DNA from 3 places in the Peribacillus sp. QJM3NY_7 genome. Region 2 is predicted to be linked to each of the others. Evidence: predicted binding sites of a transcription regulator. Region 2 holds the regulator's gene; each other region holds the start of a gene.

Region 1 (4,178 bases), 250 kb from region 2:
GAATTATACCCGTACAGGTTACGACGTGCAAATGTCGATATGATTTCACTGTAAATACCGAAAGCTGGAAGAATAACTATATAAACTTCAGGATGTCCCCAAACCCAGAACAAGTTTGCCCAAAGCATATCGCTACCGCCATTGGCCATCGTAAAGAATTGAGTTCCGAATAGACGATCCATTGTCATCAACGCAAGTGCCACTGTCAATACAGGGAAAGCGAAAACGATAATGAAGTTTGTAATCAAGATAGACCATGTGAACATTGGCATTTTCATTAAGTTCAGGCCAGGTGCTCTCATTTTCAAGATGGTCACGATAAAGTTGATACCAGTCATTAATGTACCAATACCTGCGATCTGAAGTGAAATCGCGTAATAGTTCGAACCGACTGATTCACTGAAATCGTTACTTGCCAGCGGGAAGTAAGATGTCCAACCTGCATCAGGAGAACCACCGACTACGAAAGAAATGTTAAATAGCATTGCCCCCATGAAGAATAACCAGAAGCTTACTGCGTTCAGACGTGGGAATGCTACGTCACGCGCTCCAATTTGTAATGGTGTAACAATGTTCATTAACCCAATGATAAATGGCATAGCCATGAACAGGATCATGACGACCCCGTGTGTTGTAAATACCTCATTATAATGCTGTCCATCCAAAAGACCGTTATCTGGAATAGCCGTTTGAGCACGCATCATAAGAGCATCGACGCCACCGCGGAAAAGCATAAGCAGTGCTGCCAAGATGTACATGATACCAATACGTTTATGGTCAACAGTTGTTAACCACTCACGCCATAAGTAACCCCATTTTTTAAAATAGGTAATTCCGGCAACAACCGCAATCATGGTTAAACCAATGGCAACCATGGATGCATAAATCGCAGGACTTGGATGAGGTACGGCAAATCGATCAAAGTAATCCATACTTTTGTGACTCCTTTCAGGAAAATATTCCTTATCTTGTAAACCTAGTTGTTTTATCGAACGAAATTAATTCTTAGTGATTCATGTTGCTGTGTTCTGAATGTTCCTCGTGTGAATCCTTGGAATCATGTTCTTCAGTATCAGAAGATCCGTGGTCATGACCAGCATTTTCCCCTTCAGGAGCTGGTGAAAACTCTAAGTGAGTTCCAGTGTATGTGGATTGTCCCACATGACCAGGTTTTAATAATTCATTGAATTTTTCCTCAGTAATCGGTTTAGCAGTAGCTTTAATTTCATCTACCCACTTATCGTAATCTTTTGCTGACAATGCATTAACGTTGAACGTTTGCTGAGCAAAACCTGAACCACTGAAGTTTGAATTTCGACCCATATACTCACCTGGTACATCAGCTGCTAAGTGCAACGTATTAACCATGTCCGACATCGCGTATTTTTGTCCTCCAAGTTGCGGAATCCAGAAACTTGAGATTGGACCGAATGAGTAAAGTTTAAATTCGATTGGTCGGTTAGTCGGTATAAACAGATAGTTGACCGTTTCGATATCTTCTTCCGGATAACTAAAATGCCACTTCCAGTTGGAAGATGAAGCGTAAATAACTAAAGGTTCTTGATCTCCGTATCCTTTAGGTGTTGCCTCAACTTCATTTGTTGTTTTAACAGTAACAACGGATAGGAAAGCGACGATTATAATTGGGATCGCAACCCAAATTATTTCAAGAACCTTACTTCCTTCAATATGAGGCGGTTCATAATCATCACGTTGTTTGGAAGCACGATATTTCATTATCATGAAGATATACAGTACCATAACGACAAGGACGACAAAGGCCATTGTCCATATCGAAATCATAATAACATCTGCTTGTGTTGCAGCTACTGGCCCTTTAGGGTCCAAGACCATTAATGGGTTATCGCAACCGGTTAGCACAGTGGCAATAGTAAAAAGTATAGTTAATAGAGCCCATTTTATTTTCATAGTACTACCCCTTTCTTACATAATAAAATTCCAATTGGTAATTATTCGGACAAAGTGTTACCATGTTCACAAACCCCGACATACCAATATTAATCCCAAGTCTAAAAAAAGACAATACAAAGTGACATCTGTCACATAAAGTTCAATAAAGAGCAGTAAGAAGATGGTAAATGAACGGAAATGTTCGAAAATCTTCAGCAAATGAAATATAATAATTGTTTAATAACATACCTATGGAATTCACTTATCATTCCAGGATTGCATATATTACCGGTCCACTATCCATTTATTATTACTCTAATATAATGAAATGAAAATTTCACATTATATTCTCCGTGTTTATTGCCTCAACCTCCCTCAAGAATATGAATGATATTACCTATCCTGTCAAGTAGGTATTTATCGTTGGAAAACATGATTTAAAACGGATTTTTTACACTCGGCCAGGGAAGTTGGTAAATGGTAGCCGCATTGGATATGATGTTGAATCCATGCTTCCAAACTCTATTGATCCAACACTGGTCAATATTATATGTATATAAGGAAACAACGAGTGGGTAAATTGGGCTCTTTCTCCTTGCAATACTTATTGCCCTTTCAGTATTCCTAACGAGCCGTTTACCAGTAGTCATAATTCATGGGTCGGCCAAACTTGTTGCAACTAGTGATGTTTATCGGTCAGCAGGACAGGTCTGAATTACAGAAAAGGACATTTGGTTGTTCATTAAACTTCGCCTTTGTAACCCACACTTCCTCATTGAATGAAACTTCAAGTAAAAATGCAAAAAAAACCACGAGAAAAGGACTTTTAAAAAATGTCCTTTTCTCGTGGATATAGTTCAAAGTTTAAAGTTAGAACTTCCTGCGTTCGGGCAGTTCGGTTTGGATATCCGAGCACATCGTGTGTATTCCATTAAATGAAAGGGTTGGTCATATTTTTGATACATAACGAGTGCAGTATATTGTATTGAATTAAAAAGTAGCCAACTGATAATTAATCCAAGTCCTCCACATAATGAAAGCGCATTCAATCATTCGGATCACTTTGACTCAAATTCTTTAGACAGGCGTTCATCCATGTTAGTAAATCTGATGATAGAATGCTCATTATGCTATATTCCTCGTTTTAGTTACTGAATTCTGTACTTCTTTTTGTTTGAGTGTTAGCCTTTGATTTCATTTTTATGATTTTAGTTGTTTCCGGTACAATTCTTTCACCTTTATGTGTTTTCATTACCATTTCTTCTGTCAGGACAAAAAATATACCAACTAGAAAAATTGCAGCTGCGCTTAGTGTGATGGCGATTCCAACGGAGGTAAATATATAATCTTTATTGTAATCGCTTACAATGAAACTTAAAGCAAAAATAATAATTCCGATTACACAACCTGTGCCCGATACCCATTTCACTGCATCTAACATCTTCTGATTAGCTTCCATAATTTCATCCCCTTTCTTTCTATTTTATGACATTTCACAAATTTGTCAAATCTTTTCTATATTTTAACATATTCACAATGGAAACCTTGACAAATAGAACACGCTACTATTAGCTTTTAGGTATTAAAGACTATATGAAGAATCTAAAAAACAGTGCAAATACACTATCTATTTTTCCGATATTAACCTTGTGTTTACTATTAAAAACTTCTAAATAAAAGGCCCCTGATGAATGATCAGGGGCCTTACCTCTTTCTATGGTTTTTGCAAGGTTATCGTTACCGTTTTCTCTTCAGTACCTCGGTATACTTTAATTTTTACTTTATCGCCGATTTTCTTATCTGTATATAAGTATTTCCTTAATGCTGCGGAAGTATTTATTTTCGTTCCATCAATCTCAACAATGATATCCTGTTGCTTTAGCCCTCCATTCGCCGCAGCCGATCCCGCTTCTATACTCGTCACCATTACACCGGACTTTACGGCTTCAGGAACATTTTGAATGTAATATTGCGGCAGTTCTTCCATACTGGCCAAGCTGACTCCTAAATATGGACGTGTGATTTTTCCATTTTCAATCAGTTCCGTAACAATCGGAATCACATCATTACTTGGTATGGCAAACCCTAAGCCTTCCACACCGTTTTCAGAAATCTTCAGACTGTTTATGCCGATCACTTCCCCAGCGGTGTTGATCAATGCACCGCCGCTATTGCCAGGGTTGATCGCTGCATCGGTTTGAAGGACATCAAGTGCCCACTCCCCGTCCGAGGTATCGACTGAAATGGTGCGTCCGTTGGCACTGACG
Region 2 (4,178 bases):
CTTGGGGTGGAGTCTGAATCTGAAAATACGCAGCAACTCATTTCACTCATTTACAAAGTCCCCATGGTCATTTTCGTCACTTCAGTAATTGGACCTATATTGGAAGAATTAATTTTCCGTAAAATTATTTTCGGATCACTTCATAAACGCTTTAACTTCTTTATTTCAGCTTTAATCAGCTCAGTTATTTTCGGCTTGGCGCATGGTGAATTTGAACATCTTCTTTTATATACGGCAATGGGCTTCACTTTTGCTTTCCTTTATGCGAAAACAGGCCGCATTCTCGTTTCCATGAGCGCTCATATTGCGATGAACACGCTTGTTATCATCCTTCAAGTGGTATATCGGGAGGATATTGAGAAGATGCTAGATACTGCACAGGCCTTCATCGGAGGTTTATTATGAAACGTCAATCACCATTATTCATGGGCATCATTTATGCAGGCTTAGGGGCTCTTTTTACCGCTATCGCAATTCAAACCGTCAATTCTTCTGGATGGGGACTCTTTGCCTACATACTTGTCCTTATTGCAACTCTTGATTTTGGATCGGGATTACGCATGATCATGCTGCACTTTAAGATTAAAGCCGCACAAAAAAATAAGAAAAAATAAAAAAACGCTGCATAAATGCAGCGTTTTTTCATTCCTCCAAAGCCGCTTCTTCCACTACCGGATAATGTTTCAGGAAGTAGATGAGCGACTGAAGTTCCACGGCCAGGTCAATGTGGTGGACCCTTATGGATGGCGGCACGGTCAGCCGTGCAGGTGTGAAATTCAATATTCCTTTTATGTCAGCTTTGACTAGACGATCGGTTATCGTCTGGGCTACCTGTGCAGGCACTGTCAATATCGCTGCAGTAATATTATTTTCCTGCAATAGTGTATCGATTTGATCCATATGGTAGATGGGCACATCAGCTATTCGCTTGCCGACCTTTTCTTCAGATACTTCGAAAGCCATTTCAATTTTTGTATTATTATTTTTCATGAAATTGTAATTTAAAAAAGCGGTTCCTAAATTTCCCACTCCGATTAAAGCGACTTTGGTCAATTCATCTTGATCAAGTGTTTTTCTGAAGAAGGATAATAAATAATTGACATTGTAACCGTAGCCTTTTTTCCCAAGCGCGCCAAAGTAGGAAAAATCACGGCGAATGGTAGCAGAATCCACTTTTACGGCTTCACTTAGCTCAGCCGAGGAAACTCTTTGTTTGCCTGAGGAATGTAAGTTCTTTAAAAATCGATAATACAATGGCAACCTTTTGGCTGTTGCCTGCGGTATCTTTGGGTCATGGTTCATTGTTCTTCCCCGCCTTCACACATGCTTTTCAACTTAATCTCTATCTGTTCGTTTTACTTGCCTTTTATAATCGCTACTAGACACTCCGCCTGTTTTCTCCACTAAGAATGTAGGCCCGATCACCATTCCCTTATCAATGGCCTTACACATGTCATAAACAGTCAAGGCAGTCACGGATGCAGCTGTTAACGCTTCCATTTCCACACCTGTACTCCCTTTTGTCTTAGCTTCCGTTTCAATCCTAAGCCTATATCCTTGTTCTTCTTTTTCCCAATCAAAGGCTATATTGACCCCTTGCAGAGCAATGGGATGGCACATCGGAATTATATTGGATGTATTTTTGCTGGCCATGATTCCTGCAACTTGTGCAACAGCCAGTACATCACCTTTTTTCATTTTATGGTTCGTGACCAATTCATATATTTCATCATTCAATAAAATGCTCGACTGAGCCACTGCCGTCCGGGTTGTTTCAGGCTTAGCACTCACATCGACCATTTTGGCCCTGCCCTGTTCATTAAAATGCGTTAAGTCTCCCATTTAAGTAACCCCTCCTAAATCATACACTATTATTCCACTTTATGTAACAGCTTTTCTTTCAGCTTGGAACCAAGCTGTTGCCGATAATAACTAAAATACGTTAAACTAACAGTAATCAATTGAGGTGAAATCTATGATTTTATTACAAATCAATCAACTATCGAAATATTATGGAGCTGAACTTATTTTATCAAATATGAAGCTCGAAGTTCAAAATAAAGATCGAATTGCCCTTGTCGGCCGAAATGGCGCCGGCAAATCCACTCTGCTAAAAATCATTGCCGGGCAGCTTTCCCATGATGGCGGTGAAATAATCAAACCAAAAGGCGTCACCATCGGCTATATGGCCCAGGATACTGGATTGGAATCCGCATTGACCATTTGGGATGAAATGCTTACTGTATTCACTGACCTTATAGAGCAGGAAAAGGAACTGCGTCGCCTTGAGGCTGATATGGCCAGACCTGACATCTTTGAAAACGAAACGGTTTACCAAAAAGTGCTGAATGAATACGACACTTTGATGGTGGCATTCAAAGAGAAAGGCGGTTATCAATATGAAGCGGATATCCGTTCCGTATTGCATGGTCTTCAGTTTGCCGACTTTGACTATTCTACCCCAATTTCCACTTTAAGCGGCGGTCAAAAAACAAGGCTTGCCTTAGGTAAGCTGCTTTTAAGGAAACCGGATATATTGATTCTGGATGAGCCGACGAACCATTTGGATATCGAAACCCTCTCTTGGCTTGAACAATATTTACAAGGCTACCAGGGAGCTGTCCTCATTGTTTCCCATGACCGCTATTTTTTAGATAAAGTAGTAAACCTGGTATATGAAATTTCCCGGAATAACATGAAAAAATACCATGGTAATTATAGTTCTTACCTAGAGGGAAAAGCGGAAGATTATGAGCGGGACATGAAACTGTTCGAGAAACAGCAAGGGGAAATCGAAAAGTTTCGCGATTTTGTCCAACGTAATATCACGAGGGCTTCCACAACGAAAAGAGCACAAAGCAGACGTAAACAGCTCGAAAAGATGGATGTACTGGACAAGCCGCAAGGTGATGAAAAATCCGCGAATTTTTCTTTCCAGATTGAAAGGCAAAGCGGAAATGAAGTACTCCACCTCCAGGACCTGGCTATCGGATACGAAGGGGAAACGGTATCAAAGAATATTAATTCCCGGATGACAAAAGGAGAGAGCATAGCTCTTGTCGGCCCAAATGGAGTTGGAAAATCAACTTTATTGAAAACGATCATTTCCAAGCTGCCTGCCCTTTCTGGGGATTTCCGTTTTGGAACGAACGTAGAAGTCAGCTACTACGATCAAGAACAGGCTAACCTTGTTTCCAATAAACGCGTACTCAATGAATTATGGGACGACTATCCCCTTAAACCGGAAAAGGACATTCGCACCGTACTCGGTAATTTCCTATTTAGCGGGGATGATGTTTTGAAAACCGTTTCCACACTAAGCGGGGGCGAAAAGGCCCGGCTTGCTCTAGCCAAAATGATGATGCAAAAAGGCAATTTTTTAATTCTTGATGAACCAACGAACCATTTGGACCTCGATAGTAAATTGGTGCTTGAAAATGCATTAATTGATTATCCGGGAACTATTCTATTCGTCTCACATGACCGTTATTTCATAAATCGGATAGCAACGAAAGTGATAGAGCTCTCCAAAGACGGCAACGAAGAATTCCTCGGTGATTATGATTACTATATAGAGAAGAAACAGGAGCAAGCGGAAATCCAAGCACTTGAACAGCAGGATCAGGCTAAATCTTTAGATGCGGCTGTAGAAAAAACAAATTACAAAATTGATAAAGAAGCAAAAAAAGCTGAACGCCAGCGAAAACGGCGCATTGAGGAAATCGAGGCAGCCATGGAGCTTCTTGAAACCGAAATAAACGAATATAATGACCTCCTATGTGATCCAAATGTTTTTCAGGACCACGAAAAGGTAATGGAAGTCCAAACAAAACTTGATCATGCACAAGAAAGTTTGGATCAGCTTCTCGAAGAATGGGCTGAACTGGAAGAATGAAAAAGACCGAGTCAATTGACTGAACTGCACCCCAATTGTTAGACACCATCTAACAATTGGAGGTGCTTTTTTTATGACAAAATATTCATTAGAGTTGAAATTAAAAGCTGTCCTTGCTTATTTAGAAGGAATGGACTCATTCAGAACTGTAGCCAATCAATTTAATATCAGTTTGACTCCTTTAAAGCAATGGGTGGCGCATTATAAAGAACATGGGATAGAAGGGCTAATGTCCACCTATACAAATTATGATATTAGCTTTAAGATGGATGTACTAAACTAT
Region 3 (4,178 bases), 1.3 Mb from region 2:
GGAATTTCATCGTGCAGCCCGAACTGACCCTCGATCAAGTGAACCTTGATGATTACGATGCTCTGGCCATTCCAGGAGGCTTTGAAGAAGCCGGTTTTTATGAGGATGCCTATGATCAGAGGTTTCTTGATGTGATCAAACATTTTCATAATAAGAACAAAATCATCGCAACCATTTGTGTAGGTTCCCTCCCACTAGGAAAAAGCGGGATATTGAATGGAAGAAAAGCCACAACATACAACCACCCAACCAGTAAGAGACAGGGGCAGCTAAAAGATTTTGGGGCGATTGTCGTGAACGAACCGATTGTCGTCACGGACAATATCATTACATCCTTCAATCCATCCACAGCTTTCGATGTTGCCTTTACACTCTTGGAAATGCTCACTTCACAAGATAATTGTGAACATGTGAAGGAATTGATGGGTTTCCATTAAGAATGTCACGAATGGGATGTTGATTTCCGTTCCAAGCACTCGCTTATCCGCGGGCGATCGGGGAGCCTTCTCGGCTTGAGCCTGCGGGGTCTCGTACCTTCCTCTCCAATCAACTTTGTTACAAAACTTGGAGTCGAAGGTGTTACTTTAGGTCAGTTGGTTCAGGAACATTATTTAAATGCGTTTTCCGAACTCTTTCTCCTACAGTCTTTTTAAAATGAAGGATGAAAACTTGAAACATGGAAGATATCAAAGCAATTATGAAGTACAACGGATCGTGAAAGTAGCGGCAAAAAGAGGTACGGAATGGTCTAATTCCAAACCATGATTTTAAAAGAAACCTTTGGTTATGTTTTTTACTATATTTATACGGATGAAACCCTTAAAAGATTGAAAAAATTTGCGACACTCCTGCCGAATAACTGGCTAGCCGAGACCCCGCAGCCGCTTGCGGTGAGAGGCTTGGCAGACAGTCGGCGGAAAGGGAGCGGATTTCTGAAATCCAACTGGATCTTTTTTTCAAAAAAAAACTGCAGGCAAACTCGTTTCGAGTTGATCTGCAGTCTGGGGTTCCGAGTGAATTCGGAACCTGTTTCACGTTATTTCCAATAAGCCAATGAACGGGTTTTCATGGATGCACGGAACTGTTTTGTTGATTCCGCCAAGGCTTTATTCGTTGCATAATCGATGATGACACCATACCGGCGAATGACATCGAGACTATCCAGCTCGCCATTGGCGAATTTATCTTCCACGCTTTGTATGTTTTCCTCAAGCCTGTTGTTCCTGCCATTTAAGTATGCTTACAACAATATTATTTATCAGGTGTTTCCGATGTGCCTTCCTCGCTGTTTTTGAGGTAAACTTCAGAAATTCCATTCATACCTTCCATTAGTTGCGCTTTCGTATATTCCATACTGCCAACCATTTTATGAAGCTTCTTATCATTATTCTCTTCTGTAAGTTTAGATTCTGAATCCGTCACATATTTTCACCTCCATCATTTAGGATGGCAAATCAAGATGGAAATATGTATGACAGGCGTCGATGGCAGACACCCTCTTACCCTACACTTTAGGTAAAAACAGGTAACTTTCATTAATATCTGTACTTCAAATAAGCAGGAAAAGATGATTTTATGAATCTTTTTTAAAAAATCAGCTGTTTTCAAGCCACTAAAGGGATATACTATAGTTTAGCTTTTATTACATTTTTGTTAGTATTTTTTCTCGTCTCACATTGTGTAATATTTTACAAGTTTTTCTAATTACATCAACAAAATGCTTATTGCAAAGGAGAATTGGATATGTCAGAAACGATTACCCAATCACAAACTGAACAACTTAATGCCCGCCAAAAACAATTAGATGTACTGGACCAATTATTAAAGCCTGAGGTTCAGGAATCATTGAACACTTTAGTCGAGCAGTTACCAAACCTAACTGAGTTAGTGAATATTTTAACAAAGTCTTATGATTTCGCTCAATCGGTTGCGACTGATGATGTGTTGAAAAATGATACGGTCAGCGCCATTTCGGAGATCGCGACACCTGTGGTCCATTCAGTGAAAGGGCTTGCTGCTAATGCCATCGAGGCTAAGGATCGTGCAGAAGCGAATAATGATGTAATCGGTCTTTTTGGTTTGTTAAGGATGATGAAAGATCCGGAAGCACAAAAGCTTTTCCGTTTCGCCCAAGCATTTCTTGAAGTCTCTGCAGAACGTAAAAACCAAAAATAATTTGATAACTTTCAATCAGTAAGGACGGGGGATTAACTATGTCAAAACAAATCGTCATCTTAGGTGCAGGTTATGCAGGATTACTATCTGCCTTATCCGTACGTGAATATTACAAAAAGGATGAAGTGCAGGTTACAGTGGTGAACCAATTTCCAACGCACCAAATCATCACCGAATTGCACCGTCTTGCAGGCGGATCCATTTCTGAACAAGCCGTTTCCATTCCTTTGGAAAAGCTATTCAAAGGAAAAGATATCGACCTTGTCATTTCCAAAGTGGAGTCATTCTCGGTCGATAATAAAGAAGTGAAACTTGCCAATGGTTCCACATTATCTTATGATGCCCTGGTTGTTGCTTTAGGAAGCCAAACAGGATTCTTCGGCATTCCGGGACTTGAGGAAAACAGCATGGTCTTGAAATCCGTTAATGATGCTAACAAGATTTACAAACATATCGAAGATCGCATCCGCGAATATTCTCAAACGAATAATGAAGCGGACGCAACCATTGTGATTGGCGGCGGCGGATTGACGGGCGTTGAGTTAATTGGTGAAATCGTGGATCATTTCCCTAAAATCGCCAAAAAGTTCGGAGTGGACTTCAAGGACTTGAAAATCAAGCTTGTGGAAGCTGGTCCAAAAATCCTTCCGGTCCTGCCTGATCACTTAATCGAACGTGCCATGACAAGCTTGGAAGCACGCGGCGTTGAATTCCTGACAGGTCTGCCTGTAACGGGTGTTAAAGGAAATCAAATCGAATTGAAAGACGGACAAACGATAACGGCCAATACGCTTGTTTGGACAGGCGGAGTTGCGGCCCTTCCTATCGTAGGCGAATCAGGCCTTGAAGTGGATCGCGGCAAAGCAACCGTCAATGAGTATTTGCAATCCAAATCCCATAAAGACGTATTCGTTGTCGGCGACAGTGCCGTTGCTTTCCCTCCAGAAGGCGGCCGTCCATATGCTCCTACTGCACAAAATGCTTGGCAAATGGGTGAGCTCGTTGGATACAACCTATATGCAGCATTTGAAGGCAAGAAACTTGAAGAATTCTCACCTGTAAACTCAGGTACACTTGCGAGCCTTGGCCGTAAGGATGCAGTGGCAACCGTTGGGGCCAATAACACGTCCCTTAAAGGCCTTCCGGCTACATTGATGAAAGAAGCAAGTAATGTTCGTTACCTATCACACATCAAAGCCCTATTCAGCCTGGCTTATTAATTCATGATCACCGTGACATGTTCACGGTGCATGCCCTTTATTCCCGTTTGGGAGTAAGGGCATTTTTCATATCAAAAAAGGCGGGAACCCGCTGAAAGGGTCCCGCCATATTTCACTCTACATTACTATGTTTGGAATAAGTAAGCTCGTGGCTGATGGACTCGGTTAATGAATAGTCCAAGCATACTGCATCACATAAAACATGTACACATTGATCAAACAAAGAACTTAACGGCTGGACGCTTTTCGTTTCATGTTCCAAGCGATTTTTCGTTGCTGCAGGTATCACCAAGACCTCATGAGAGACATTCGCCAATTCCGATTGGTCATTCGTCGTGATCGAAAACACCTTGCATCCCACTTCCCTGCCTTTTGCTGCAACTGATATCACACTTTTGGTCGAGCCGCTCCCGCTAATGGCTATGATCAGATCGCCTTTCGAAATAGAAGGGGTAATCGTTTCCCCGACTGCATAGACGTTTAAGCCAAGGTGCATCAATCTCATCGCAAAGGCTTTGGCCATGAAGCCCGATCTGCCTTCACCAACGATGAAGATCCTGGTGTCGGTCCGTAAATTTTTTAGGAGCACATCCGTTACCCCGCCGTCCATTTTGTGAAATACACCGTTCATTTCTTCTAAAATAACCCCAATTTCCTTCTTCAAACTTCCTTCACACCTTTCTTTCCATTCACCGTTTCCTTAAATAGACGGGCAGCTTCTGCTGGATCCTTTGCTTTTGTAATCGCCGAGCCAATGATGATGACATCCAGCCCCTTCCTGAC

Evidence for each region. Region 2 encodes Rex, which represses fermentation and respiration genes when NADH is low (regulators of the CRP and FNR family bind a similar motif). Its sites were predicted from a motif close to TTGTGAAATATTTCACAA; they were not measured.
Region 1: a site for Rex is predicted at 2,049-2,066, ahead of qoxA (cytochrome aa3 quinol oxidase subunit II). Genes of this name have one in related genera too.
Region 3: a site for Rex is predicted at 1,677-1,694, ahead of AC0VX1_RS21760 (DUF1641 domain-containing protein). Genes of this name have one in related genera too.

The regions. Positions count from the first base shown of each region.
Region 1 covers NZ_CM149663.1:552,633-556,810, reverse strand. Annotated here, with positions in the region: gene qoxB (cytochrome aa3 quinol oxidase subunit I) at 1-932, opposite strand, end outside; gene qoxA (cytochrome aa3 quinol oxidase subunit II) at 1,006-1,929, opposite strand; gene AC0VX1_RS02710 (hypothetical protein) at 3,056-3,370, opposite strand; gene AC0VX1_RS02705 (S1C family serine protease) at 3,626-4,178, opposite strand, start outside.
Region 2 covers NZ_CM149663.1:302,834-307,011, reverse strand. Annotated here, with positions in the region: gene AC0VX1_RS01655 (CPBP family intramembrane glutamic endopeptidase) at 1-405, shown strand, start outside; gene AC0VX1_RS01650 (YdiK family protein) at 402-614, shown strand; gene AC0VX1_RS01645 (redox-sensing transcriptional repressor Rex) at 643-1,302, opposite strand; gene moaC (cyclic pyranopterin monophosphate synthase MoaC) at 1,336-1,842, opposite strand; gene AC0VX1_RS01635 (ABC-F family ATP-binding cassette domain-containing protein) at 1,976-3,895, shown strand; one part of gene AC0VX1_RS01630 (IS3 family transposase) at 3,969-4,178, shown strand, end outside.
Region 3 covers NZ_CM149663.1:4,535,044-4,539,221, forward strand. Annotated here, with positions in the region: gene AC0VX1_RS21745 (DJ-1/PfpI family protein) at 1-437, shown strand, start outside; gene AC0VX1_RS21750 (hypothetical protein) at 1,037-1,192, opposite strand; gene AC0VX1_RS21755 (hypothetical protein) at 1,252-1,422, opposite strand; gene AC0VX1_RS21760 (DUF1641 domain-containing protein) at 1,744-2,175, shown strand; gene AC0VX1_RS21765 (NAD(P)/FAD-dependent oxidoreductase) at 2,214-3,395, shown strand; gene hxlB (6-phospho-3-hexuloisomerase) at 3,508-4,059, opposite strand; gene hxlA (3-hexulose-6-phosphate synthase) at 4,056-4,178, opposite strand, start outside.